DNA from 3 places in the Rhizobium azibense genome. Region 3 is predicted to be linked to each of the others. Evidence: riboswitches for the same ligand, from Rfam matches in the RefSeq annotation. Region 3 holds a riboswitch; each other region holds the start of a gene.
The links. Region 3 has a riboswitch for cobalamin ahead of EV130_RS01455 (ABC transporter substrate-binding protein). Riboswitches for the same ligand answer to the same signal wherever they lie in the genome.
Positions count from the first base shown of each region.

Region 1 (8,147 bases), on a different contig from region 3:
GCGCCGATCTCGTCATCGTCGAAGGTGCAGGCTCGCCGGCCGAAATCAATCTACGTCCCGGCGATATTGCCAATATGGGCTTTGCCACCCGCGCCAAGGTGCCCGTCGTGCTCGTCGGCGATATCGACCGCGGCGGCGTGATCGCCTCTCTTGCCGGCACCCACGCAATCCTTTCGGACGACGACCGGGCGATGATTTCCGGCTATATCATCAACAAGTTCCGAGGCGATGTTTCGCTCTTTGATGACGGCAAGGCAGCCATCAATCGCTTCACCGGATGGCCGTGCTTCGGCGTGGTGCCCTGGCTGAAGGCTGCCGCGCGCTTGCCAGCGGAGGATTCGGCCGTGCTGGAGCGCCTCGCCAGGGGTGCTTCCGGTGCGTTGAAGATCGCCGTACCGGTTCTGCCGCGGATCGCCAATTTCGACGATCTCGATCCTCTGCGTGCCGAGCCGGATGTCGAGCTCGTCTTCGTGAAGCCGGGAGACCGGCTACCGGACGATGCAGCGCTCGTGATATTGCCCGGGTCGAAATCGACGATCGCCGACCTCGGTGACCTGCGCGCTGCCGGCTGGGACCGAGACCTGGAGGCGCACGTCCGGCGCGGCGGGCGCGTCATAGGCATCTGCGGCGGATATCAGATGCTCGGGCGCGTGGTTCGCGATCCGCTCGGCATCGAGGGGGCGAGCAATGCGACACCGGGTCTCGGATTGCTGGATGTCGAGACCGAAATGGCGCCTGAAAAGACCGTGCGGAACAGCCTGGCGGTTTCGGTCGAACACGGCGTTCCCCTTGCCGGCTACCAGATCCATCTGGGCGTGACGACCGGGCCGGACTGTGCCAGGCCATCAGCGGTGATCGACGGTGTGGCCGATGGCGCGGTATCTGTTGGCGGCCGGATCATGGGCACCTATCTGCACGGCCTGTTCGGCAGCGATGCCTATCGCGGCAAGCTTCTCGAAAGCTTTGGCCTATCCGGCCAACGGCGGAGCTACGGTCAAATCGTCGACCAGGCGCTCGACGAGGTCGCCGACGAACTCGAGACCCATCTCGACAATGCCTGGGTGGCGGGGCTCCTCGGCTAGATTTCGCCGGATACCTCGCGTCGTCTGCGGTCGAGCTCTTCACTGTAGCGGCGAAGCGTATAGCTTTCGCTGAGCTGGCCGACGACGCGGCGCTCGATCAGATTGTTGAGCACGGCGAGGGCCTCGCTCTCCGTCTTGTCGAAGATCGCCGCCGCCTGCTTTGCGTTCATCTGTGGCTGCAGGAAGTCGTTCCGGTAGCGAATGAAATCCTTCAGATCCTTGCCCTCGTCGTAGGTGTCGACCGGGCTCGCGTAGATTTCCGGAACGAGCACGATGCCGGCATATTTGTCGGAGTCGTCGACGAGGATGACGCGCTGCCTCGATCCGATCGGGAAGGCCTTCTTGAAATCTTCAATCGTGATGCTGGCCTTCGCCGTTTTCACGTCCGAGCGCATCAGCTTGTCGACCGTCAGATTGCGGATCCAGCCGACATCATGGGCGCTGCGGATGCTTTCGCCACGAAGATGGAAACGCCATGTCGCGAAAGAGTAACCGAACGTGTTGCGAACGACGAGCGACGAGGTGATGACGGCTGCAAGTACCAGCGCGGTGATTGGAAAGTCCCCGGTTATTTCGAGCGCCAGGAAAGTCATCGTCAGCGGCCCTCCGATGACCGCAACGGCGAGCGAACTCATGCCGACCACGGCATAGATCACGGGCGTCAGCGTCGCATGGGCGAAATAGGGGGCACAATAGGCGAAAAGCTTGCCGAGCAGCGCGCCCATGAAGAGCGAGGCGAAGAAGAGGCCGCCCCTGAAGCCGGAACCGATGGAGATCGCCGATGCGAAGGACTTCAGTAGGAGAAGGCCGACCAGGATCGGGACGGCAACATCACGGCCAAGGTTCAGATGCAGCGCGCCGTGGCCCGCTGAAAGCACCTGCGGTGTAATCATCGCCAGAAGGCCGACGACGATGCCGCCGAGCGCCGGGCGAAGCGGCGTCGGAACGGAACTTTTACGCGCCATCTCCTCGATGAAGGCCACGCCCTGCATGATCAGGATGCCGACGCCGGCGCAGAAGGCGCCAAGCAACAGGGCAGGGATATAATCAGCCGGAACCACCGTGCCGAATTCACCGACATCGATCATGAAATCGCTTCCCGCCAGCAGGCGCGCGACGAGCGTCGATACGAGGGCGGAAACGACGACCGGCGTCAGTGAAACGATCGTGTAGGTGCCGATGATGAGCTCGAATGCATAAAACGCGCCTGTCAGTGGTGCGTTGAAGGCCGCGGCAATCGCTCCCGCCGCGCCGCAGCCGACAAGGACGCGCAGATCGGCACGGCGGAGCTGAAGCTTCAGCCCGAGTTTGGAGGCGATACCCGCCGCGAGCTGAACGTAGCCGGCCTCCAAGCCGACGGAGGCGCCGAAGCCGTTCGAAACCAGATTCTGTACGGCGACGATGATGCTATCTGTCAGCGACAGCCGTCCGCCATGCAAAGCGTTGGCTTCGATGGGATCGACCATAGGCTTCTTGCGGGTTCGCGCGAGAATGAAAAACAGAAGGCCGAGCAGAACCCCGCCGCAGACCGGCGCCATCAGGAGCAGGAATTTGTCGTTTGTCTGCGATGAGCTCAGCCGTTCGATGTCGCTGATACCGAAGATCAAGCGATGCAGTTCGCGCGAGACAAGGCTCATGCCGGTGACAGCCAGGCCCGACGTCACGCCGACGGCGATGCCGGCGAAGACCATGCCCATTTCACTGCGGCGGGCAAGCGCACGGAGCCTCCCGGCGTCGAGCAGGCGGTAGAGCCGGTAGAGGCGCGGGAAATTCGATTTCGTGAGCATGTGCAAAGAACTAGATGGCGGCCAACAGCGTCAAGGGCTATACGGGCGCTTGCTCCCGAAATGTGGCGAAAGCCCGGCGCGAAACGGACCGAGAATTGGAAGCTGTTTGCCGCGGGTTTCATTTGAGTGGGCACAATTGACTTCGGAAGGCGGCTTGCCTAACGATGAATATTCTTACGGATGGTTCCGGGGCTGCAGATGCTGTTCCGGATGAAAAGGGAATGTGAAGGGACGGACCCACGCCGGGCGTCTTCATCACAGCCGACCCCGCGACTGTAGAGCGGTCAGGGTCTTCCATCCGGCGTCGGGTCGGGTCACGGCTGTTTTGCATGTTGCGGAGCAGGTGAAGCGGCTGCGGCGCCGGAAAAGCCACTGGAAATGCATTGTGATCAGCCGGGGCAGGACGCCTCCATTTCTACGAATCGTCCGCCTTTTCACAAGATCGCAACCGGGAAGGCGAGGCAGATCCGCTGGCGCGGTCAGGGCGACCTTAGGTGGTCGCCCTGTCGGCCGACACCCGCGAGCCAGGAGACCTGCCATGCGTGCCGGGCGAAGAGCTCATTCTGGGGCATTGTTCCCCGCTGCCAGCACGGAGGTTGTCATGGCTCAACGATGGAATTCCATGCCGTATTTCGCGGCGTCTTTGAGGGATGCGGCACTTTCGACTTTCCGCACTCCTGTCGTCACAGGAACGCAAACAGTCCTGTTGAAAGGATCTTCTGAGCCCAAGGACCTGGAGGCGCTCAGCTCCTGTGACAGGCGCAGGAACGAGGGTTGGCTGCGCTATGCCTCCGCAGTGCCATCCCTTACCCCACAGGTCTCCAGATGAACCGTTCCACACGCGGCACCGCCTTCGTCCTGGGGGGCGCCCGTTCCGGCAAGTCCCGATTTGCCGAGCAGCTGATTGCCGACAGCGGGCTTGAGCGCCACTACGTCGCGACGGGCCGGGCCTGGGACGAGGAGATGCATCAGCGCATCGAGAGCCACAAAACCGAACGCGGCCCATTGTGGAGGACGCATGAGGAGCCTCTGGAGCTTGTCCCGCGTCTTTCCATTATCGACCGCGAGGGCCGGGCGATTCTTGTTGATTGCCTGACGCTTTGGGTCACCAACCTGATTATGGAGGAGCGCGACATGGCGGCGGAATTCGCAGCACTTGCCGCTTGGTTGCCCAATGCAAAAGCGCGGCTCGTCGTCGTTTCCAATGAAGTCGGCCTCGGCATCGTGCCGGAAAACCGCATGGCGCGGGATTTCCGCGACCATGCAGGACGGCTGCACCAGATAATGGCGGCGCAAGCCGCGGAAGTGTATTTCATCGCGGCCGGTTTGCCGCTGAAAATGAAGGGTTGAACCCATGAGCCAGCAGAAGATCCCCGCAACCGTCATCACCGGCTTCCTCGGCGCCGGCAAGACTACCATGATCCGCAACCTGCTTTCCAACACCGGCGGCAAGAAGATCGCGCTGATCATCAACGAGTTCGGCGATCTCGGCGTCGATGGCGATGTATTGAAAGGCTGCGGCGCGGAAAACTGCACTGAGGACGATATCATCGAGCTGACCAACGGCTGCATCTGCTGCACCGTTGCCGACGATTTCATCCCGACGATGGCGAAGCTTCTGGAGCGCGCGCAACGCCCAGACCACATCGTCATCGAAACCTCCGGCCTTGCCCTGCCGCAGCCCCTCGTTGCCGCCTTTAACTGGCCGGATATCCGCAGCGAAGTAACCGTCGATGGCGTCATCACAGTCGTCGACAGCGCGGCCGTCGCTGCCGGCCGTTTTGCCGACGATCACGAGGCGGTGGAGGCGCGCCGCGCAGACGACGTCTCGCTCGATCATGAGAGCCCGATCGAAGAACTGTTCGAGGACCAACTGGCCTGCGCCGATCTCATCGTGCTCAACAAGACAGATCTCCTTGACGGCGAAGGGCTCAGTCGCGTGCGCCACGAAGTGACCTCCCGCATCGCCCGCAAGCCGGCGATGATCGAGGCGAGGAACGGCGAGGTTCCGGCAAGCGTGCTGCTCGGCCTCGGCATCGGTACTGAAGAGGACATCGGCAACCGCAAGTCCCATCACGAGCTGGAGCATGAGGACGGCACGCCGCACGATCACGACGAGTTCGACAGTTTTGTGGTCGAGTTCGGCCCGATCGGTGATCCGGCAGGCTTCGCCGAGAAGCTGAAAGGCGTGATTGCCGAGCACGATATTCTGCGCCTCAAGGGCTTTGCCGATGTCCAGGGCAAGCCGATGCGCTTGCAGGTCCAGGCCGTCGGCAGCCGTATCGACCAGTATTTCGACCGCGCCTGGGTGCCGGGCGAAGCGCGCGGCACGCGGCTTGTGGTGATCGGCCTGCACGAGATGGATCAGGACACCGTCCGCAGGTCCATCCAGGCACTCGTCTAAGGCTCGGCCATGCATCTGCTGCTTGCCCAGAGGGGAACGATCAGCGACGGCGACGAGGCGATCGACCTCGGCCAATCGCCGGCCGACATCCTGTTCCTGTCTGCGGCGGATACCGAGCTTGCGGCGATCGCCGCAGCTCACGCGCAAGGCTCAAGGTCCTTCACGCTCCGGCTCGCCAGCCTGATGAGCCTCAAGCACCCAATGTCCGTCGATGCCTATATCGAGCGCACGGCAAGCTGCGCAAAGCTTATCATCGTCCGGGCGCTTGGCGGCGCGAGCTACTTCCACTACGCGCTGGAGGCGCTGCATGCCTGCGCGGCGCGGCATGGTGCGTTGATTGCGGTCCTGCCTGGGGATTCGAAGCCGGATGCCGGATTGACGCCATTTTCGAACGTGCCGCTTGACGATCTCAACGCGCTCTGGGGCTATCTGATCGAAGGCGGCGAGGGGAATTCGCGAAGTTTTCTCGATTACGCGACGGCGATGCTTTCCGGCGGCGAGAAGCCGGGCGCAGCCGCGCCACTGATGAAGGCGGGCATCTGGTGGCCGGGTCGAGGCGTGATTGGAGTTGAGGAATGGAAAATCTTTTCCGCGCCCGGTATCCAAGACTCGAAAAAAGAGGCCGGATTCAAACCGATCGTCGCCATCAGCTTCTACCGTGCGCTCGTGCAAAGCGGCGAAACGGCGCCCGTCGAAGCGCTCATAGAAGCGCTGGCGGCGGAAGGACTGCGCCCTTTGCCGGTTTTCGCCTATAGTCTCAAGGATCCGCTATCTATCGGCATTCTAGAGCGTGTCTTTGCAGAGGCGCCGCCCGATGTCGTGATCAACGCTACCGGCTTTGCCGTGTCTGCGCCCGGCGCCGATCGAGCGCCGAGCGTGCTTGAATCAAACGGCGCCGTTGTTCTTCAGGCGATTTTCTCGGCCACATCCAAGGAGGCGTGGGCCTCGTCGTCCCAAGGCCTTTCCGCCCGCGATCTCGGCATGAACGTCGCGCTGCCAGAGGTCGATGGCCGCGTTCTGGCGCGGGCTGTCTCGTTCAAGTCCGCCGCCCGTTACGACGCGGCCGTCGAGGCCAACATAGTCGCCAGCGAGCCCGATACTGAACGCATGCGCTACACGGCGAAACTCGCTGCCAACTGGGCGCGCCTCCGAAACAGGCAGGTTGCGGGCCGGCGGATCGCACTGGTGCTTGCAAACTACCCGAACCGTGATGGACGCCTCGGCAATGGCGTCGGCCTCGATACACCAGCAAGCACCATCGAGGTGCTCAAGGCAATGCGGGATTCGGGTTACGCTGTTTCCGGTTTCCCGGCCGATGGTGATGCGCTGATGAGGCACCTAGCCGAGGGGCCGACGAATTCCGGACATGATGGCAAGGTGATCCGCGAGACGCTTTCCTTGAGTGGATACAAGGCCTTCTTTGCATCTCTTCCGAAAAAGATTCAGGACGAGATTACACTCCGCTGGGGGGATCCGGCGTCCGATCCCTATTTCATGGACGGCAGTTTCGCCCTGCCTTTCACCCGCTTTGGACATCTCCTCGTCGGCATCCAGCCTGCACGCGGCTACAACATCGATCCGAAGGAAAGCTACCATTCGCCGGACCTCGTGCCGCCGCATGGCTATCTTGCCTTCTATGCCTTCCTCCGCGAGGAATTCGGCGCTGATGCCGTGATCCATATGGGCAAGCATGGCAATCTGGAATGGCTACCGGGCAAGGCGCTTGCACTGTCTTCGGAATGTTATCCGGAAGCGATCCTCGGCCCGCTGCCACATCTTTATCCCTTCATCATAAACGACCCGGGGGAAGGCACGCAGGCCAAGCGGCGCTCGAGCGCCGTCATCATCGACCACCTCACGCCGCCGCTGACACGGGCCGAAAGCTATGGCCCACTGAAGGACTTGGAAACGCTGGTCGATGAATATTACGAGGCCGCCGGCAGCGATCCGCGGCGCATCCGGCTGCTCGGCAAACAGATCCTTGATCTCGTCGCCGATATAGGTCTCGACCGGGACGCGGGGATCGCCAAAGGCGAGAGTGGGGACGAAGCGCTGAAGAAGCTCGATGCCTATCTTTGCGATCTTAAGGAAATGCAGATTCGCGATGGGCTGCATGTCTTCGGCGTTGCGCCGGTGGGCCGGTTGCTGACCGATCTCACGGTGGCACTGGCGCGCGTGCCGCGCAGTTTGGGCGAGGACGGGGATCAGAGTTTGCAAAGGGCGATTGCGAAGGACGCATTTGCAGCGGACGTCGCGGAGGCACCCCCCTTTATGAAACACCTATCTGCGGCTTCCGGTCGGACAGAGGGCCTCAAGTCCCTCTCTCGACATTTCGATCCCTTGGATTGCGATATGTCGGCGCCCTGGCTCGGCCCGCGGCCATCGCTGCTGATGGAAACCTCCGATACCCCCTGGCGCACCAATGGCGACACCATCGAACGCATCGAACTGCTTGCCGCAGAACTGGTCGCTGGTGAAATTCCGTGCCCGCCGGACTGGCCTGCGACACAATCGGTCCTCACCGAGATCGAAACTCGTCTGAAGCCTTCCATCCTTGCCTGCGGGAAGGCTGAAATCGCGGGCCTTCTTCGCGGTCTCGACGGCCGCTTCGTCGCTCCCGGTCCGTCCGGCGCGCCGACGCGCGGGCGGCCGGACGTGCTGCCGACGGGGCGGAATTTCTACTCAGTCGATAGCCGCGCCGTTCCGACGCCCGCAGCCTTCGAACTCGGCAAAAAATCCGCCGAATTGCTCGTTCGGCGCTACGTTCAAGACCATGGTGACTGGCCGGTCTCGTTCGGGCTTACGGCCTGGGGTACGTCGAACATGCGCACCGGTGGCGACGATATCGCCCAAGCGCTGGCGCTGATCGGCGTC
Region 1 covers NZ_SMBJ01000005.1:339,805-347,951, forward strand. Annotated here, with positions in the region: gene EV130_RS14905 (cobyric acid synthase) at 1-1,082, shown strand, start outside; gene EV130_RS14910 (chloride channel protein) at 1,079-2,869, opposite strand; cobalamin riboswitch at 3,034-3,424, shown strand; gene cobU (bifunctional adenosylcobinamide kinase/adenosylcobinamide-phosphate guanylyltransferase) at 3,695-4,219, shown strand; gene cobW (cobalamin biosynthesis protein CobW) at 4,224-5,273, shown strand; gene cobN (cobaltochelatase subunit CobN) at 5,283-8,147, shown strand, end outside.
Region 1: another riboswitch for cobalamin. It lies ahead of cobU (bifunctional adenosylcobinamide kinase/adenosylcobinamide-phosphate guanylyltransferase); the one in region 3 lies ahead of EV130_RS01455 (ABC transporter substrate-binding protein).

Region 2 (8,147 bases), on a different contig from region 3:
GCGAAGGTCGCCATGAGCGCCGTCAAGGGCAAAATCGTCATCACGCTCAACGCAAGAATGCGAGATCTCATCAGGCAAGTCCCTGACCTCTAACACCGTTTATTCTCTCTTGAACATGCACGGATTGCTGGTCAGGGCTTTTAGGAAGTCCGGCATCAAAATTCTTGACGCTGTGCTTCAAGGAATTGGATTTGACGCAGCTCCAGGCAAGCGGCCAATTTCGCATTCCATCGAAAAAGGAGCTGCGAATGACGAAGGAATATACGGGTGGCTGTGGATGCGGGGCGGTGAGGTTTTTAAGCCGGCGCAAGCCTGGACCGGTTGTCGCATGTCATTGCTCACAGTGCCGACGGCAGACTGGGCTCTACTACGCGTCTTGCGACGTCTCCCTAGAGAGCCTGACGATCGAGGGCAATAGCTCGATCCGCTGGTACCGGTCGAGCGAGACGGCTGAGCGCGGCTTCTGCGAAAACTGCGGTTCGGCGCTCTTTTGGCAGCGGAAGGGATCGCCAGAAGTTTCCGTGATGGCCGGTGCCTTCGACCTGCCGAGCGGGCTTTCCTTCGGCTATCATATCTACTGTGCCGACAAGGGCGACTTCTATGAGATTGACGAAGGCGCGCTGAAATACGCAAAAGGTGTTTAAGCCCCTTTTCCGGCCAGCAAAGTGTTCAGGCGCCCGACCTCTTCACGCAGTGCGGCGAGTTCAGTCACGACGTGCATGTCGATTTTCTGGTGCAGTGACATGACCTCGAGCTCGGCCTTGAGATTTACTTCATAATCCTTGGCTGCTTCGAAGCGGTCGCGCTCGGCCTGCCGGTTCTGCGACATCATGATGATCGGCGCCTGGAGAGCGGCCAGCATGGAGAGGATCAGGTTCAGGAAGACGAAGGGGTAAGGGTCGAAGGCGCGCGTTGCAAGGACAATGGTGTTTATTACCGCCCAGATCGCCAGGAAAGCGAGGAAGGCGATAATGAAGGACCAGGAGCCGCCCACCCTTGCGATACCGTCAGCGACGCGCGCTCCGAAGGTCGCCTCGGCGGAAAAGGCTTCATTGACGTCGGTCGAGATGATCTTGCGTTCGTGCGTCCTCCTGAGGACGCGCTTTTCGATGTCGCCGAGTTGCTCAGTCGGCCTGTCGAAATGCAGGTGAACGAAGTTCGAGATATTATTCATGACTGGCTCCGATATCTGGCACCCGCGCGGAAGATCTGCTTAGTCAGCGAATGTGCGCTCAGCTTGCGCCTTGCCACTATCACCGACTCCTCCAGGAATTGACAACATCAAGGCCAAATTTGCCGAAGCCGGTGATGTTGAAATCGACGTCAGCGGCGGGGTGACGGGCTTCGTCTTCCGGGAGTGGCCATGCGTGCGGTGCGAATCCGCAGCCGCTGTTTCAGCGTCTCGTCGAGATTGGGATCGTCATGCGATCTTCGAGTTACATGTGCAACGGAGCCGCCGACTGCACTCAATGGCTCAGGTGGCCCTCGGCGAGCAGGTCGTGCTTTGGGAAAAAGCGCTCCAGCGTCCGCGCTTTGCCGAACATGATGTCGTGCTGCAGGTAGCCGTAATCACGCACAAGGGGGTCGAGTTTTTTCCGGTCGCGCAACCAGTCCGGCGTCACATTCTTGTTGCGCGCCGCCAGTTGGTAACGGTCGATGATGTCGTATTTCTTCTGCACGCGGCCGAGGAAGCCGGTGTAGAAGGGATGCTCGAAACCGGCGAACTTGAGGAGGTTGTAGGAGATCAGCGACGGGCTGATCGTGCCGACGTTCTGCTTCACCCCTTTCTTGTTCGACCAGATGACCAGCGGCGTTTCATGCTCGCGCTTCATTACGTCGAGCGGCGCCCTGCGGGTGGCCACCTGGTCCGCCATGTAGCCGGCGCTCATATAGACGTTGCCGAGCGGCGGCAGGTGATCGCCCCAGAGCACGATGATCGTTTCGCGCTCGCGCTTCGAGGCCCAATTCATCAGCATCTTGAGACTGTCGTCAGCTTCCTTCACGCCCTGCGCATAGGTCGCAAGCGTCGCACGATCGGCCTCTGGAATGTTGCCGCGGATGCCAATCGTGTTGCGTGCATAGCGATACGGCTCGTAGGGACCATGTCCCTGCAAGGTGACGGCGAAGAAGAAGAATGGCTTATCGAGGCCGTCGCCCTCGCGCATGATCTCCTTCGTCAGGGAATCGTCGGAGGCGAAGATGCCGCGCTTTTCCATCGGCGGCATCGTTTCTTCGGTCCGGAACTCCTCGAAACCGAAATCCTTGTAGACCTGGTTGCGGTTCCAGAACCAGCCACTGAAGGGGTGCAAGGCGCGGGCGATATAGCCTTCGCCGCGGAAGAAGGTGGCAAGCGAGGGCACGTCGCTGCGGACATATTGCTGGTAAGGAATGCTGCCGTAAGGCAGGAAGGCGTTCGAAAATCCGGTCAGTGCCTCAAATTCGACATTGGCGGTCATGCCGCCGAATTCCGGCGAGAAGACGTATCCGGACTGCGCGGCGCGGACGTTCGGCATCGGATCGGCGCTGAACGAGAGATTTTTCAACCTCGTCGGATCCCAAAAGGACTCGCTCATCAGCATAATGATGTCCGGCTTTTCTTTCGGGCCCGTCAGATAGCCGTAGTTGCGCGAGGGAATCGCGTCGAGCGCATCGGCGTTGAGACCGGCGGGCGCTGCGACGTCGGCCATCGGGATGTTGAAGAGGAAGGCCAGTATGAAACCGTTGCTGCGGTAGTTTTCCTTCTGGTCCCACATCATCGGTACGACCTGCAGGCGGTCGCGAACGTAGGAATATTGCGAATAGTCCATGAGCGAGGCGAAGGCCGCTATCACCGGCAGCCCAAGGCAGAGGTGGCGCAGGCGTGCCTGGCGCGAGAGCTTGGGAAAGTTCTGCCATGCATAACGCCATGCGAAAACGATGCCTGAGGCGAAAAGCACGATGCCGACGAGAAGCGTTGCGGCGGTCAACGGCCTGTCTCGCACCATGACCGGCAGCAGCTCCATGATCTGACGAGTAAAGAGTATGTCGGACGGATAGAAGGGGTCGGAGAGAAAGTGCTGCTTCTGATTGGAGACAAAGGCAGGAACCAGAAAAAGCGGGATCAATACAAATGCCGACTGGTGGCGCCGGCCAAATACGGCATCGAGGGTCAACATCACGATCGCCAGCATGGCGACGGTCGTCATGCCGGGCCTGACCGTCGATGTCAGGAACTCGCCCACATCGGTCAAGGTGCCGCGCGCAATCCATTCGACAGCGACGACGCTGAGGAAAGCGAGGGAAAACGAAAACAGGATGCCGATTGCCGCGCGCGCTGCCGGAGACTTTAAACTCGACCCGAAACCGGCGGAAAGCAGTGCTGCTTTGCTCGAGGGTAGAGACTTCATTATCAACGCAATCAACGGTATGCTCCGATGTCATAAAATTTTCACCGAAGTGTCACATGTCCGTCATGAACGCTAGATGAACCTTGCGGGGCGCCGGCTTTTCCCAAGGGTTTGAGTTTTTCGCCCGCCATACCCGGCGTCTTTTCATGGAACGGGCAATTGAAGAGGCGGGCGACCCGCGCTAAATGGATGACATGACACAGGAAAACGCTCCTTTGAATACGCTCCGGATTGCCGTTGCCCAGTTGAACCCGACAGTCGGCGATGTCGCCGGAAACCTCGCCAAAGCTCGTGAGGCACGCACCGATGCGGCCCGCCAGGGCGCGGATCTGCTGCTTCTGACGGAGCTTTTCATTTCCGGTTATCCGCCGGAAGACCTCGTGCTGAAACCGGCCTTCCTAAGGGCCTGCCTGAAGGCGGTCGAGGACCTCGCGGCCGATACCGCAGACGGCGGCCCCGGCGTCATCGTCGGCTTTCCGCGGCAGGGAAAGACCGGGCGGCACAACTCGGTTGCAGTTCTCGACGGCGGCCAGATCCTGGTGCTGCGTGACAAGATCGACCTCCCGAACTACGGCGAGTTCGACGAGAAGCGCGTCTTTTCCGAAGGGTCGATGCCGGGGCCGGTGAATTTCCGCGGTGTGCGGATCGGCGTGCCGATCTGCGAAGAGATCTGGAACGATCTCGACGTCTGCGAGACACTTGCCGAAAGTGGCGCCGAAATCCTGCTCGTGCCGAACGGTTCGCCCTATTATCGCGGCAAGGTCGACGTGCGCCATCAGGTGGCGCTCAAGCAGGTGATCGAAACCGGCCTACCGCTCGTCTTTGCCAATCAACTCGGCGGCCAGGACGAACTCGTCTTCGACGGTGGGAGTTTCGCCTTCAATGGCGACAGGACGCTGGCCTTTCAGATGAGCCAGTTCGAAACGGCGCTGGCGGTGACGACCTGGAAGCGCGGCGAACATGGTTGGCGCTGCAGCGAAGGCCCCATGTCTCGGATTCCCGAGCCCGACGAGGCCGACTATCGCGCCTGCCTGGTCGGTTTCCGTGATTATGTGAACAAGAATGGATTCAAGAATGTCGTCCTTGGTCTCTCCGGCGGTATCGACTCGGCGCTCTGCGCGGCGATCGCCGTCGATGCTCTGGGCGAGGAGCGCGTTCGAACGGTGATGCTGCCGTATCGCTACACGTCAACCGATTCGCTGAAGGATGCCGCCGATTGCGCCAAGGCGCTCGGCTGTCGTTACGACATCGTGCCGATCGAGGACCCGGTGAACGGCTTCACTTCGGCGCTCTCACGGCTGTTCGAAGGAACCGATAGCGGCATTACCGAGGAGAACCTGCAAAGCCGTGCGCGCGGCACGATCCTGATGGCAATCTCCAACAAGTTCGGCTCGATGGTTGTCACGACCGGCAACAAATCGGAAATGTCGGTTGGATATGCGACGCTCTACGGCGATATGAACGGCGGGTTCAATCCGATCAAGGACCTCTACAAGATGCAGGTCTATGCGCTGTCGCGCTGGCGCAACAGTCATGTGCCGCCGGACGCGCTGGGGCCGTCCGGCAAGGTGATCCCGCAGAACATCATCGACAAGGCGCCGTCCGCCGAACTTCGCCCGGACCAGACGGACCAGGATTCGCTGCCGCCTTATCCGGTTCTGGACGACATCCTCGAATGCCTCGTCGAGAAGGAGATGGCGGTCGAGGAGATCCTCGCGCGCGGGCATGATGTGGCGACCGTCCACCGCGTCGAGCATTTGCTCTATCTCGCCGAATACAAACGCCGCCAATCGGCTCCGGGCGTCAAGATAACCAAGAAGAACTTTGGGCGCGATCGCCGCTACCCGATTACCAACCGGTTCCGCGACCGGTAACCCAAGATCCGGGAGTATGCATGCGCAGTTCGGTCGAGATCTACAATATTCGCACCGGCGAAAGCCGGATTGTCGTCCAGACGGAAAAGCTGATCGAGGCGCCGAATTTTTCGCCCGATGGCGGCTATGTGCTGTTGAATGGCGACGGGTTGCTTTACCGGCTGCGGCCGGACGGTACCGGCGGCCTCCAACAGGTCGATACGGATTTTGCAACGCAGTGTAATAACGATCACGGCATTTCGCCGGACGGGACGCAAATCGTCATTTCCGACAAGACCGAATTCGGCAAGTCGGCGATCTATATTCTGCCGGCGGCTGGCGGGACGCCGCGGCTGATCACCGAAAATCTGCCCTCCTATTGGCACGGTTGGTCACCGAACGGCAGGGAGCTCGCCTATTGCGGCATTCGCGACGACCTCTTCGACATTTATACGATCTCCGTCGATGGTGGCCCCGAAAAACGGCTGACGCATGGCGAGGGTCGAAACGACGGGCCGGATTATTCGTCTGACGGGAGATGGATCTACTTCAACTCCAGCCGCACCGGTCTCATGCAGATCTGGCGCATCCATCCGGATGGAACCGGCCTGGAACAGGTGACATTCGACAATTATGGCAACTGGTTTGCGCATCCTTCGCCGAAGAACGACAAGGTGCTGATCCTTTCCTACGATCCGGAGGTCTTCGATCATCCGCGCGACCTCGATGTGCGGTTGCGGCTGATGGACATAGACGGCGGCAACCTGACCACGCTGTTCGAGCTCTTCGGCGGACAGGGAACGATCAATGTACCCTGCTGGTCACCTGATGGTGACGAATTTGCCTATGTGCGTTATTTCCCCGGGACTTGAACGAGCCGCCGACTCGGACGATAGAGACTGCGTCAGGTGCCTGCATCCAGCAGGAGAATCGGGAATCCGGTGAAGGACCGGAACGTGCCCAACGCTGTGAGGCTGACGCTTTCTGCAACAATGGCCACTGGCATCTGCCGGGAAGGCCGCGGCAAGCGGGTGACGCCAAGTCAGAAGACCGGCCTGACAAGATAGACCGAACCGCGTGGACGGCGGCGAAGTTTTGACGCTTCGCGCGCCTGTGCGCGGGTGCTGAAGCATTGTTGGGGATTTGACGATGCAACTTGAACCTTTTGCCCGCTCCCTGGTGCCGGCCGGCCATTTTTCCGACGATGACCGGGCCGCGGTCTATAGAGCCATCGAAACGCGCCGCGACGTGCGCGATCAGTTTCTGCCCGATCCCCTGCCTGACGATCTGGTGTCGCGGCTGCTGGGGGCGGCGCATGCCGCGCCCTCGGTCGGTTTCATGCAGCCCTGGAATTTCATCGTGATCCGCGATCCGAAGGTGCGCCAGGCCGCCTGGCAGGCGTTTTCGCGCGCCAACAGGGAAGCGGCCGACATGTTTGAAGAGGAGCGGCGGGATATGTACACAAGCCTGAAGCTCGAAGGCATCCGGAAGGCGCCGCTCAGCATCTGCGTCACCTGCGATCCCGACAGGGCAGGGCCGGTAGTCATCGGCCGCACCCACAATCGGCGTACGGATGTCTATTCGACAGTCTGCGCCGTGCAGAACCTGTGGCTTGCTGCCCGGGCCGAAGGCATCGGGGTCGGCTGGGTTAGCATCTTCCACGATGCGGATATTCGGGAATTGCTCGGCATTCCAGAGCGGATCGAAATCGTCGCCTGGCTTTGTGTGGGTTATGTCGATCAGCTTTACACAGCGCCGGAACTTGCCGTGAAAGGCTGGCGCCAGCGCCTGCCGCTGAAAGACCTGGTGTTCTGCGACCGATGGGGAAGCCAGTAACGACGCGTCAGTTCTGCTGGGGCTGCGGTCCGGGCGTTGCGGGGTTCTTGAGATCGATCGCACCCTGATCGCCAGCGAGGAACTGCGGACCGACCTGGCGGACTTTACTGTTCGCCGGGTCATAGGGGCGGTCCGGCACCTGCGGCTGGCGGGCAGGCGTGGAGGCGGCGCCCGATGGCGGCTTCGTCTTGATACTGGTGATCGAGCCTTTCGTCGGCGGTTCGCTGATCGATTGATTCTTGCGCATGTTCTCGTAATAGGCGCTGAGATTGCACAAACAGGAGGACTTTTCGCCGGGCGCGCGGTTCTTGTAGGCAAAGGCATTCGGCATGGCGCTGTAGGGCGCACCGGTCGAGGCCGAGATCATGTTTGCGGCATCGGTATTCGAGATGTCTTGATAGAAAAGCTCCGTCTCGATACCCGGGCACATTCTCGAACACGTCGCTGCGTCGCGGTTGAAATCGATCGACGTTGCATTCGTTGTGATCGGGAAGAAGCCGCCGTCGCAGGTGCGCACGCACATGGTGCTGACATGCGACATGAGCTCGCCGTCCGGCACGCCGTATTGGATGTCGCCTTGTTCGCCTTCTCCAAGCGGAATGAAGGTATCGCTCCGCATCGCCTGTTCTTCTGGACTTGGCGCCGGTGCATAGGCCTGCGGGTCGGGCGCATAATCGAGCTCGTCGTTGCAGCCGTTGTCTTCGAGCGCCGCCATCAGCTCGCGGCGGACGCGATAATCGGCGCCGCCCTGATCGCGCAGTTCGTTACGCCGCTCCTGAAGGTATCGAATGTTGTCGACCATGCGCGCCTCGGACTGCTGGAGCTCGCTGCAAAAGTCCGCATTCTCGCCGCCGATCACGACCATGCTGTCCACCGAGCAGCCGTAGCCGCGCAGGTCGTTGCGGACCTTTCTAAGCTCGAGATTCTGCTCGGCGATAGCGCTCGCATATTGGCGGACTTCGGGGCCGTTGCCGATGACTTGGGGCAGATCGGCGATGCGGCCGCGCAGGTCGTCGCAGATCTCATTCGTCTGCGCGGCAGCAGGCGCGGCCAGGACAAGCAGGATCGCAAG
Region 2 covers NZ_SMBJ01000005.1:483,501-491,647, forward strand. Annotated here, with positions in the region: gene EV130_RS15610 (GFA family protein) at 249-644, shown strand; gene EV130_RS15615 (DUF1003 domain-containing protein) at 641-1,174, opposite strand; gene EV130_RS15620 (LTA synthase family protein) at 1,467-3,386, opposite strand; gene EV130_RS15625 (NAD+ synthase) at 3,581-5,260, shown strand; gene EV130_RS15630 (TolB family protein) at 5,281-6,111, shown strand; cobalamin riboswitch at 6,129-6,312, shown strand; gene bluB (5,6-dimethylbenzimidazole synthase) at 6,389-7,075, shown strand; gene EV130_RS15640 (DUF2865 domain-containing protein) at 7,083-8,147, opposite strand, start outside.
Region 2: another riboswitch for cobalamin. It lies ahead of bluB (5,6-dimethylbenzimidazole synthase); the one in region 3 lies ahead of EV130_RS01455 (ABC transporter substrate-binding protein).

Region 3 (8,147 bases):
CAACGCCGTCTTCGGCCGTGACCCAGTGGCAGCGCCGGGACGTCAAGGCGAAGATCAAGGATGACGGGAAGCAGTTCACCATCGCGCTGAGGGCAGGGAAGGCGTCAGCCTTCGGCACCTATATCGCAGACAATCTCGATCGTCTCTATGAGGCGTTCGAAGACAGCAGGACGACAGGAAAGAACGGAGATCAATAGCAAAAGAAAAGGCCCCCGAACGTTGCCGTAGCGGAAGCCCTCTCTGATCTAGACACCCAGAGAATCACATTTCCGCACAATATAGTCAAGAGTCTCCGGCACCTATTTTCGGTGAGCTGATATCTTTTGCCTTGAAGAAGGCGAAGAAAATGGAAAGCGGAAGTGTGACGACGCCCTTTGGGCGGCGGCCGATGACACTTGGCATGCTCGCAAGTCAGGTCACCAGCCACAAAATTGAGCCAGGCGCCTCAATCGACAAATGGAAAATCTATCGTGCGCTTTGTGAAGCCAAGCCTCTGCTCGACATATCCGACAGAGCGCTCACGGTATTGAACGCGCTTTTGAGCTTCTACCCGAAAGCCGAGCTTGCAGCAGACGACAGTCTTGTCGTCTTTCCCTCCAATACGCAGCTATCGCTTCGCTGCCATGGCATGGCCGAGCAAACGATAAGGCGGCATATGGCCGTCCTCGTGGCCGCCGGTCTCGTGATCCGCAAGGACAGCCCCAACGGCAAGCGCTACGCTCGCAAGAGCCGCAATGGCGAGATCCACGACGCTTTTGGATTCTCACTTGCGCCTCTGCTTGCGCGCGCCTGCGAAATCGAACGCATGGCCGCGAAAGTCTCTGCCGACCGTCTCTACATCCAAACGCTCAAGGAACGTCTCACGCTCACCCGCCGCGACATCTCAAAGCTTGTCCAGGCAGCGATCAGTGAAGAGCTTCCCGGAGACTGGCAAGCGGTGAACGGACGGTTTCACGATATCCTGAACCAATTGCCGCGCAAAGCCGGCGCCCATGCGGTTGCCTCCACATTGGATCTCCTCGACGCATTGCGCGATGAAATCGTCAAGCGACTGGAAACACTCATTAAAACGGACGATCTGAGCGCCAATGACTCACAAAATGAGCGGCACATACAGATAACAGAATCCGAATCTAATCTTGAATCTGAAGCCGCGGTTAAGATTCCGACCCCTGAGTTGACTGCAGTAAACTCGGCAATGATTGAGGCAGCAAACGAAGGACACGGTGAACTCCCTCGACTTCCGGCAGGAACCAACACCACATCCACACTATTTCCACTCTCCCTCGTTCTGCAGGCATGCCCGGAAGTGCGCAGCTACGGACCTGATGGAACTGTCAGAACATGGCAAGACCTCATTGCAGCAGGCGCTATCGTCAGTTCAATGCTTCATATCAGTCCCTCCGCATACAGGGACGCCTGCAGGGTCATGGGTCCGCAAGCGGCCTCAGCCGTGCTTGCCTGCATTTTTGAACGGTCGGGGACGATCAATTCAGCCGGCGGTTATTTGCGCGACCTCACCCGGCGTGCCCAACGCGGAGAGTTTGCGATCGGATCAATGCTAAGAGCACTCGCAAGGACACAGGAACATCATGACGCCCCTCACTGAGTTTACCGCAGTAAACTCGCACTTGACCGGCCGCAAAAACACAGTCCCGCAACGTTCATTGGCGCGATGCCGCATCCACCTGACTTCGGCGCTTCCTCATTTGCCGGCACGCCCAACGCTAAGGGTTGCGGTCCGGCCGAAGCGATCAAAGCCTCGTAGGCCATCCTGCCTGCCCGCACTGATGGGCGAGGCGCTGCAATCATATTTCAGGCCCAACCAAGCTGCTTCCTCGGGTCTGCAATAGGCGGAGTGTACCCGCTCCTCGACGCAGCATGAGCGCTTAACCGAGCCGGCGGCGCGACTTCAAACACCCTCGGGCGAAGCGATGGAATTGCGATAACATCGAAATTCGAGGGTCCGGCACCGATGGAAAAACTGAGGAGGCGCGTCATTCATTCGGGCACGAGAAATCAAGGGATTGCAAGGGCTGAAACGGGAGCCGCAGTGACCGAACGAAATGTCGTGATTGTTTCCGTTAGATGTTGAATAGTCTGTGATAACAAACTGTTAGAGATCGGCTAAACTTGATCCGATCTCCCGGAAATCATGCTGCTATGGTACCTAAACGAGGCCCTATGGTCAAGGAACGCATCACGTCAGGCGCCTCAGGTCGGCAGATGCGACATCGAACCAACCTTTCGGCAAAACCGGTGGCGCACACAGGTCGACGGCAGCCATTGAAGCGGACATCGCTCCAGACAGGCAGGAGAGAATGCTGCCTGCCCCGCGCCATCATCCCATCCCTTGCGTCGACGCGTCCGTCGTCAACGGGTGAGATACTGGATGTAATGCCTGCCGTGAACCCTCGACTTCTCGATATGAGCCCGGACCCCAAATACATCCCGAACGAGCTCTTCGGTCAAAACCGCTTCGGGGGTCCCCGCAGCAACCACGCGGCCGTTACAAAGCACGGCCAGGCTGTCGCAGAACATTGCCGCCAGATTGAGATCATGCAATGCGATGACGCAGGTGACCGGAAGCGTCGTGACGAGAACCAGCAGCTCCAGCTGATGCTGGATGTCGAGATGATTGGTTGGTTCGTCAAGCAGCAGTTCGGTCGGCGTCTGCGCAAGCGCGCGAGCAATGTGCGTGCGCTGGCGCTCTCCGCCTGACAGCGTGCGCCATAGCTGCAAGGCCTTGGCCGTCATGCCGACCTGTTCCAGTGCCGCATCGACCGCGTCTTCGTCTGTCTTGTCCCACGGGGAGAGAGCGCCTCGATGCGGCGTTCGCCCGAGGCGCACGACATCCTTGACCGAAAGGTCCGCATCGGTTGTCGCTTGCTGCTCGACCAGTGCGATACGCTGGGCAATCTCGCGACGCGCCATGGTGCTGATATCGCTCTCGCCCAGTCTGATGACCCCGCTCTTGACTTGCCGCAGCCGGCAGATGAGACGCAGAAGGCTCGATTTGCCAGAGCCATTGGGTCCGAGCAGACCCAGTGTCTTGCCCGGCGCAACATCAAGGCTGACGCCATCGACGATTACCGTACCGCCAGCGCACCAGGCGACATTGCGCATCGATATGCTCATAGAGGCCTCCTTGCCTTGTAGAGGATGACAGCGAAGACGGGAGCGCCGAAAAGTGCCGTTACCACGCCAATTGGAAGCACCTGCTGCGGGATGATCGTGCGCGAGACGACATCGGCAAGTACCATGAAGATCGCCCCGATCAACGCAGTTGTCGGCAGTAACCGCTCGTGAGCCGGACCAACCAGAAAGCGCGCCGCGTGCGGAATGACAAGACCAACGAAGCCGATCGAACCGACGATGCTGACGACGGCAGCGGTCAGCACGGCCGTCAGTCCAAGAAGGGTAAGACGCACCCGCTTTACCGGTACGCCGAGCGCTGCGGCAGAGTCCGTACCGAAGGCAAAGGCATCCAGCACACGTGCGTGAAGCATGCAGATAACAAAGCCGCCGGCGGCAATGGGGGTGACGAGCAAGACATCCGTCCAGCGCACGCCGCTGAGGCTCCCGAGCAACCAGAACATGATCCCCCTTGCCTGCTCGGCATTGGCCGAGGTCGTGACGATGTAGGACGTCAGTGCGTTGAAGAGCTGCGAACCGGCAACGCCTGCCAGGATGATGCGATCGGCGCCGCCGCCTGCGCCGGCGGCCAGAAGCGAGACGAGACCGAAGGCTGCCACCGCACCGAAAAAAGCTCCGGTGGAAAGGGTCAGAACGCCGGACCCGATGCCGAAGATCATGATGGCGACCGCGCCGGTCGAAGCGCCCGCCGAAATGCCAAGTACATAAGGTTCGGCAAGCGGATTGCGAAGCAGGGCCTGCAGTATGGCGCCCGTCATTGCAAGAGCCGCGCCGGAACCTGCTGAGACCAGGGCGCGGCTCAGCCGATAGTCCCAGATGATACCCTCATGGATCGGCTTGATCGCGAAGGAGGTGCCGAACATTCGGTTGGCAACAGCTTCTGCAATCGTCCGCAGCGGTATGGCGATTTCGCCGATCGACAGGGCAAGGCCTATCGCCAATGTCAGTGCAGTCATTGAAAGCAGGGACAAGACGGCAAAGCCGCCCCATCCGTTGCGCGGCCCGGCGTCCTTGCTCACTTCGCCAGTCCAAACTGCCTTATGGCTGCTGCAAGCGTTTCGATGCCGTCGACAAGGCGGATCGATGGGCTCATTGCCTGCGAGTCCATGACGACCACGTGTTTGTCTTCCACAGCGCTGATCCTGCTTGCCACAGGATCGGTGTTCAGAAACCTAAGCTTGATGGCCGGATCGTCGGCAGCGTAGCGGCGACGGTCCATCCCGGCGATGACGATGATTGCAGGATTAAGACCGGCGACCGTTTCCCAGCCGACCAACGGCCATTCCTCGTTCGTGGCAATCACGTTCTTTGCCCCAAGGGCCTGCATGATATAGGCGGGCGCGCCGTTGCGGCCGGCCATGAAGGCCTCCCCGTCGATTTCCTTGCTGGAGAACCAGAATACGACCGGAATATCCGTCACCCTTGCCCCGGCCACCGATGCAATCGCCTTATCCTCACGTTCCTTCAGCCTTGCGACCAATGCCTCGCCGCGGTCCTGAACGTCAAAGATCGCGGCAAGTTCGGAAATCATCTGATAGATGACTTCGGTCTTCAGCATTTCCTTGCGGACACCATCACCACCCGTCGTATTGTCCTTGGCGGCGCAATCGGCCGGCGCGACATAGGTGTTGATGCCAAGCTTCGAAAACTGATCGTAGGTTCCAACCGAGCCGTTCGGGCCGACATGCCACTCGAATTCGGCGGCAACCAGGTCGGGGCCAGTTGCCACCACCGCCTCGAAGCTCGGATCATTGTCGGCGAGCCGCTTGATTTTGCTGTTTTCCGCATCGAATTGTTTGAGCACTGGGCTGAACCAGACAGCCGTTCCCGTGACACGATCCGAAAGGCCGAGCGACAGCAGGATTTCGGTCATCGCCTGGCCGATCGATACGACCTTGTCCGGCGCCCTATCGAAGGTGACGGATCGGCCGCAATTGGCAATTGTCAGGGGGTAGCTGGTCGGAGCGGCAAAAGCGGCTGCAGAAATCGAAGAGGTTGCCAACGCCGCGAAGGCAAGGCGCAGAATGAACCGCCGAAGTTTTGGATCGGATGACATGGAAACACTCGTAGGGAATTGAGGATACGTCGGCACGGCGGCCTGAACGCTCCGATGTTATGGTCACCGGCCATACGGGCGTGCGAGCCGACCGGCACGACAGGCTCTTGACCGGCAGCGGCTATGGTTTATTGAAAAGAGCGATCCGTTCCGTCTCACGCGCAAGGGGCCCGCGCCGATCAGGGGCGTCAAAAGGAATCATCTCGTCTCCTGTTCCGGGCAACCCCGCCCGTTCAATTGGATCTCTCTTTGACGGCAGGTCTCCTGGCTCGCAGATATGCGCCGAACCATCTGCCTTCCCGTGAGAACCAGCTCACAGTGGCATGGCGCTTGGCGCCACGAGGATGATCGGCAATCCGCTTACAGTTGCGGGGGCAGCCACGGTCTTGGTCCCTTTTGGGTCGTCCGCACCGTGTTCCCTATTAATCCCCTCGGCGTCTACTTCGGGGAACCGTCGCGCTCAGTTATGCCGAGCGCAACCGCCACGTCAAGCCGTAGATCCAAGCAGGATCAATGCACGGCGCCTGATCCCCCGACGGCGACGATGCTGAAAGGCAATCCCTCGACCGGGATGGTCCGAATCTCTTTCATGGTCTCAATATCGATCACCCGCACAACGCTATGGCGAGGATCGGTGATTGCAATCTGATCGCCCGCAACTGCGAGCCGCGGGCGCGGATCGCGCCAGTGACCATCCTTGCTGTAAGGCTCGGTGACGCGGGTCGACATCGTGATTTGACCGCTTAGAACGTCGACAAGATGCAGGTGCCCGTCCTCGGTCAGTACATAGGCATTCTTGACCCTCGCAGGATCGAGCGCGAAATCGATACGCCGGGTCGGCAGGTCGACCAAGCGATACGGCTCGGTGTTGTCTGGGTCGATCAGGGCAATCTTGTCCTCGCCGTAGTTGCCCAGGAAAAATTGCATCGCCTTACCGCCGAGCAAGGCCGTCACTTTTCCCTTCGGCAGCTTGTCGCCATATTCCAGCATTTCAAGTTGCACGGTCTCATCCTTGCCAGGCCGCGCTATCAGGACGCCTTCCTCGCAGCCGAAGGCAACGAGCTTTGCCGAGAAGGCTTCTCCGTGCAGCGCCGTGCAGGGTGTGATGCCTCCGACCTGTCTTCCGTCTGCGCCGAGAACACGTAGGCCCAGGCGCGGCGGCAGTTCATCCGGTTTGGTTTGCGCGTCGGTATCGGGAACCGAGACCAGCATGTTGCGCCCCATGGGCACGGCGACACCATGGTGAGGTGCCGTCGCGTCGATGAGCGTTTCGGATGCTGCGCCTTCCAGCAGATCTTCTTCAGAAACGAGCTTGGCTTTGCCTTCCCGATCGTAGAACAATACCACGTCGTCGCCATGCATGACGGCGTGGACCGGCCGCTTCCCGTCGAGTGCGGTCTGCAGCAGCAAAGGTGCGGATGTTTCCAGATCGCGATGCTCGCCGTGGTCGGAAATCGTCAAACCGGTTTTGATTACCTGGACGGCATTGGCCTCTGATTGGACGGCGAAAACGGTCTGGCCGGAATGACTGGCGGCCAGCGCCGCATAACCCTTTAACCCAAACTCGCCGATCTGTTCACCGGTCTTGGCGTCGAATGCACGAGCGATGGGTGCCGTGTGGTCGGCGATGAACAGGCGCCATGTCTGCTGTTCCTCTTCAGCGGAGGCCGGGTTCACCAAGAGGCTTGCAGCAAAGGCCCCGGCGATCGTCAATCTGGGTAACACAGGAAATCCCTCCTCTGATATGTAATAACATTACAATCTCTAGCGAAGTTCGCGAAACATGTCCACTCGTTGACGACAAAGATATCCGCCTTTGTATGATCGACCTGGTCGACCTGAACGACCTGGGAGGTCGGAGGCGCTAATCACCCCAGGAACCGCCGGTTCTCCTTCACGATCTCATTTTCGCCGCGTCGCTTGGGCTTCAGGGAGGCGATCATGGCCGATCAGGTGGCCTCTTGACTGTTTCATACCTGCGCCGCTCAACGAGCAAGCCAAAACAACGGGTTGATACGATCGACAGGTTCGCCAGACGTGTCGATGAAATCCTGAAATAGCGACAGGATCCACGCCAATATCATTTGCGACCGCCTGCGAGTTGTTCGCCAAGCTGGCGCAAAGGGAGCGCCTCGATATCATTGCCAAGAGGATACGCTTCGCTGCCTGGGTACACCACGATGCGGCGATCCGGCTCCAGATCGAGGCAGGCGTGGTGGAAACCCCGCTCTAGCTTTGGCGTGAGGCTTCTCTTGATCTCGATCGCCCAGCGGCGTTCACCGGGCAAGGTGACAACAAGGTCGATCTCGGCGCCGGCCGAGGTGCGATAGAAATTGGCGTGGGCACCCTCTGGCATAACTGCATGAAGGGTTTCGATCACGAAGCCTTCCCAACTCGCTCCGGCCACGGGGTGGCCGAGGACATCATCAAGCGTGGTCAAACCAAGCAGACTGTGGAGCAGGCCGGAATCGCGAACATAGACGCGCGGCGATTTCACCAGGCGCTTGCCGGCATTGCTGTGCCAGGGCTCGAGCCGACGCACCAAAAGCAGATCCACCATGAGGTCGAGATAAGAAGCGACTGTCTTGCCGTCGACACCGATTGCGCGGGCGAAGTCCGCCGCATTGAGGAGGCCTGATTGGTGATGAGCGAGCATCGTCCAGAAGCGGCGTAGCGTTTCGGCTGGGATCCTCGGACCCAGAAGAGGGATGTCACGCTCGAGATAGGTCCGGATGAAATCGATGCGCCAGCGTTGGCTGACGGTGTCGTTCGCCGCCAGAAGGCTGTCGGGGAAGCCTCCTCTAACCCAAAGCTTGTTAAGTTCGCCGGCTCCGACCTCGAGGCCGTCTATGGGTGCGAGTTCCAGATAGGCGATCCGACCGGCCAGGCTCTCGCCAGACTGTTTCAGGAGATCCATGGAGGCCGAGCCAAGCAA
Region 3 covers NZ_SMBJ01000001.1:298,903-307,049, forward strand. Annotated here, with positions in the region: gene repB (plasmid partitioning protein RepB) at 1-197, shown strand, start outside; gene repC (plasmid replication protein RepC) at 347-1,609, shown strand; gene EV130_RS01445 (ABC transporter ATP-binding protein) at 2,374-3,138, opposite strand; gene EV130_RS01450 (FecCD family ABC transporter permease) at 3,135-4,112, opposite strand; gene EV130_RS01455 (ABC transporter substrate-binding protein) at 4,172-5,212, opposite strand; cobalamin riboswitch at 5,450-5,683, opposite strand; gene EV130_RS01460 (metallochaperone AztD) at 5,723-6,937, opposite strand; gene EV130_RS01465 (ATP-binding protein) at 7,293-8,147, opposite strand, start outside.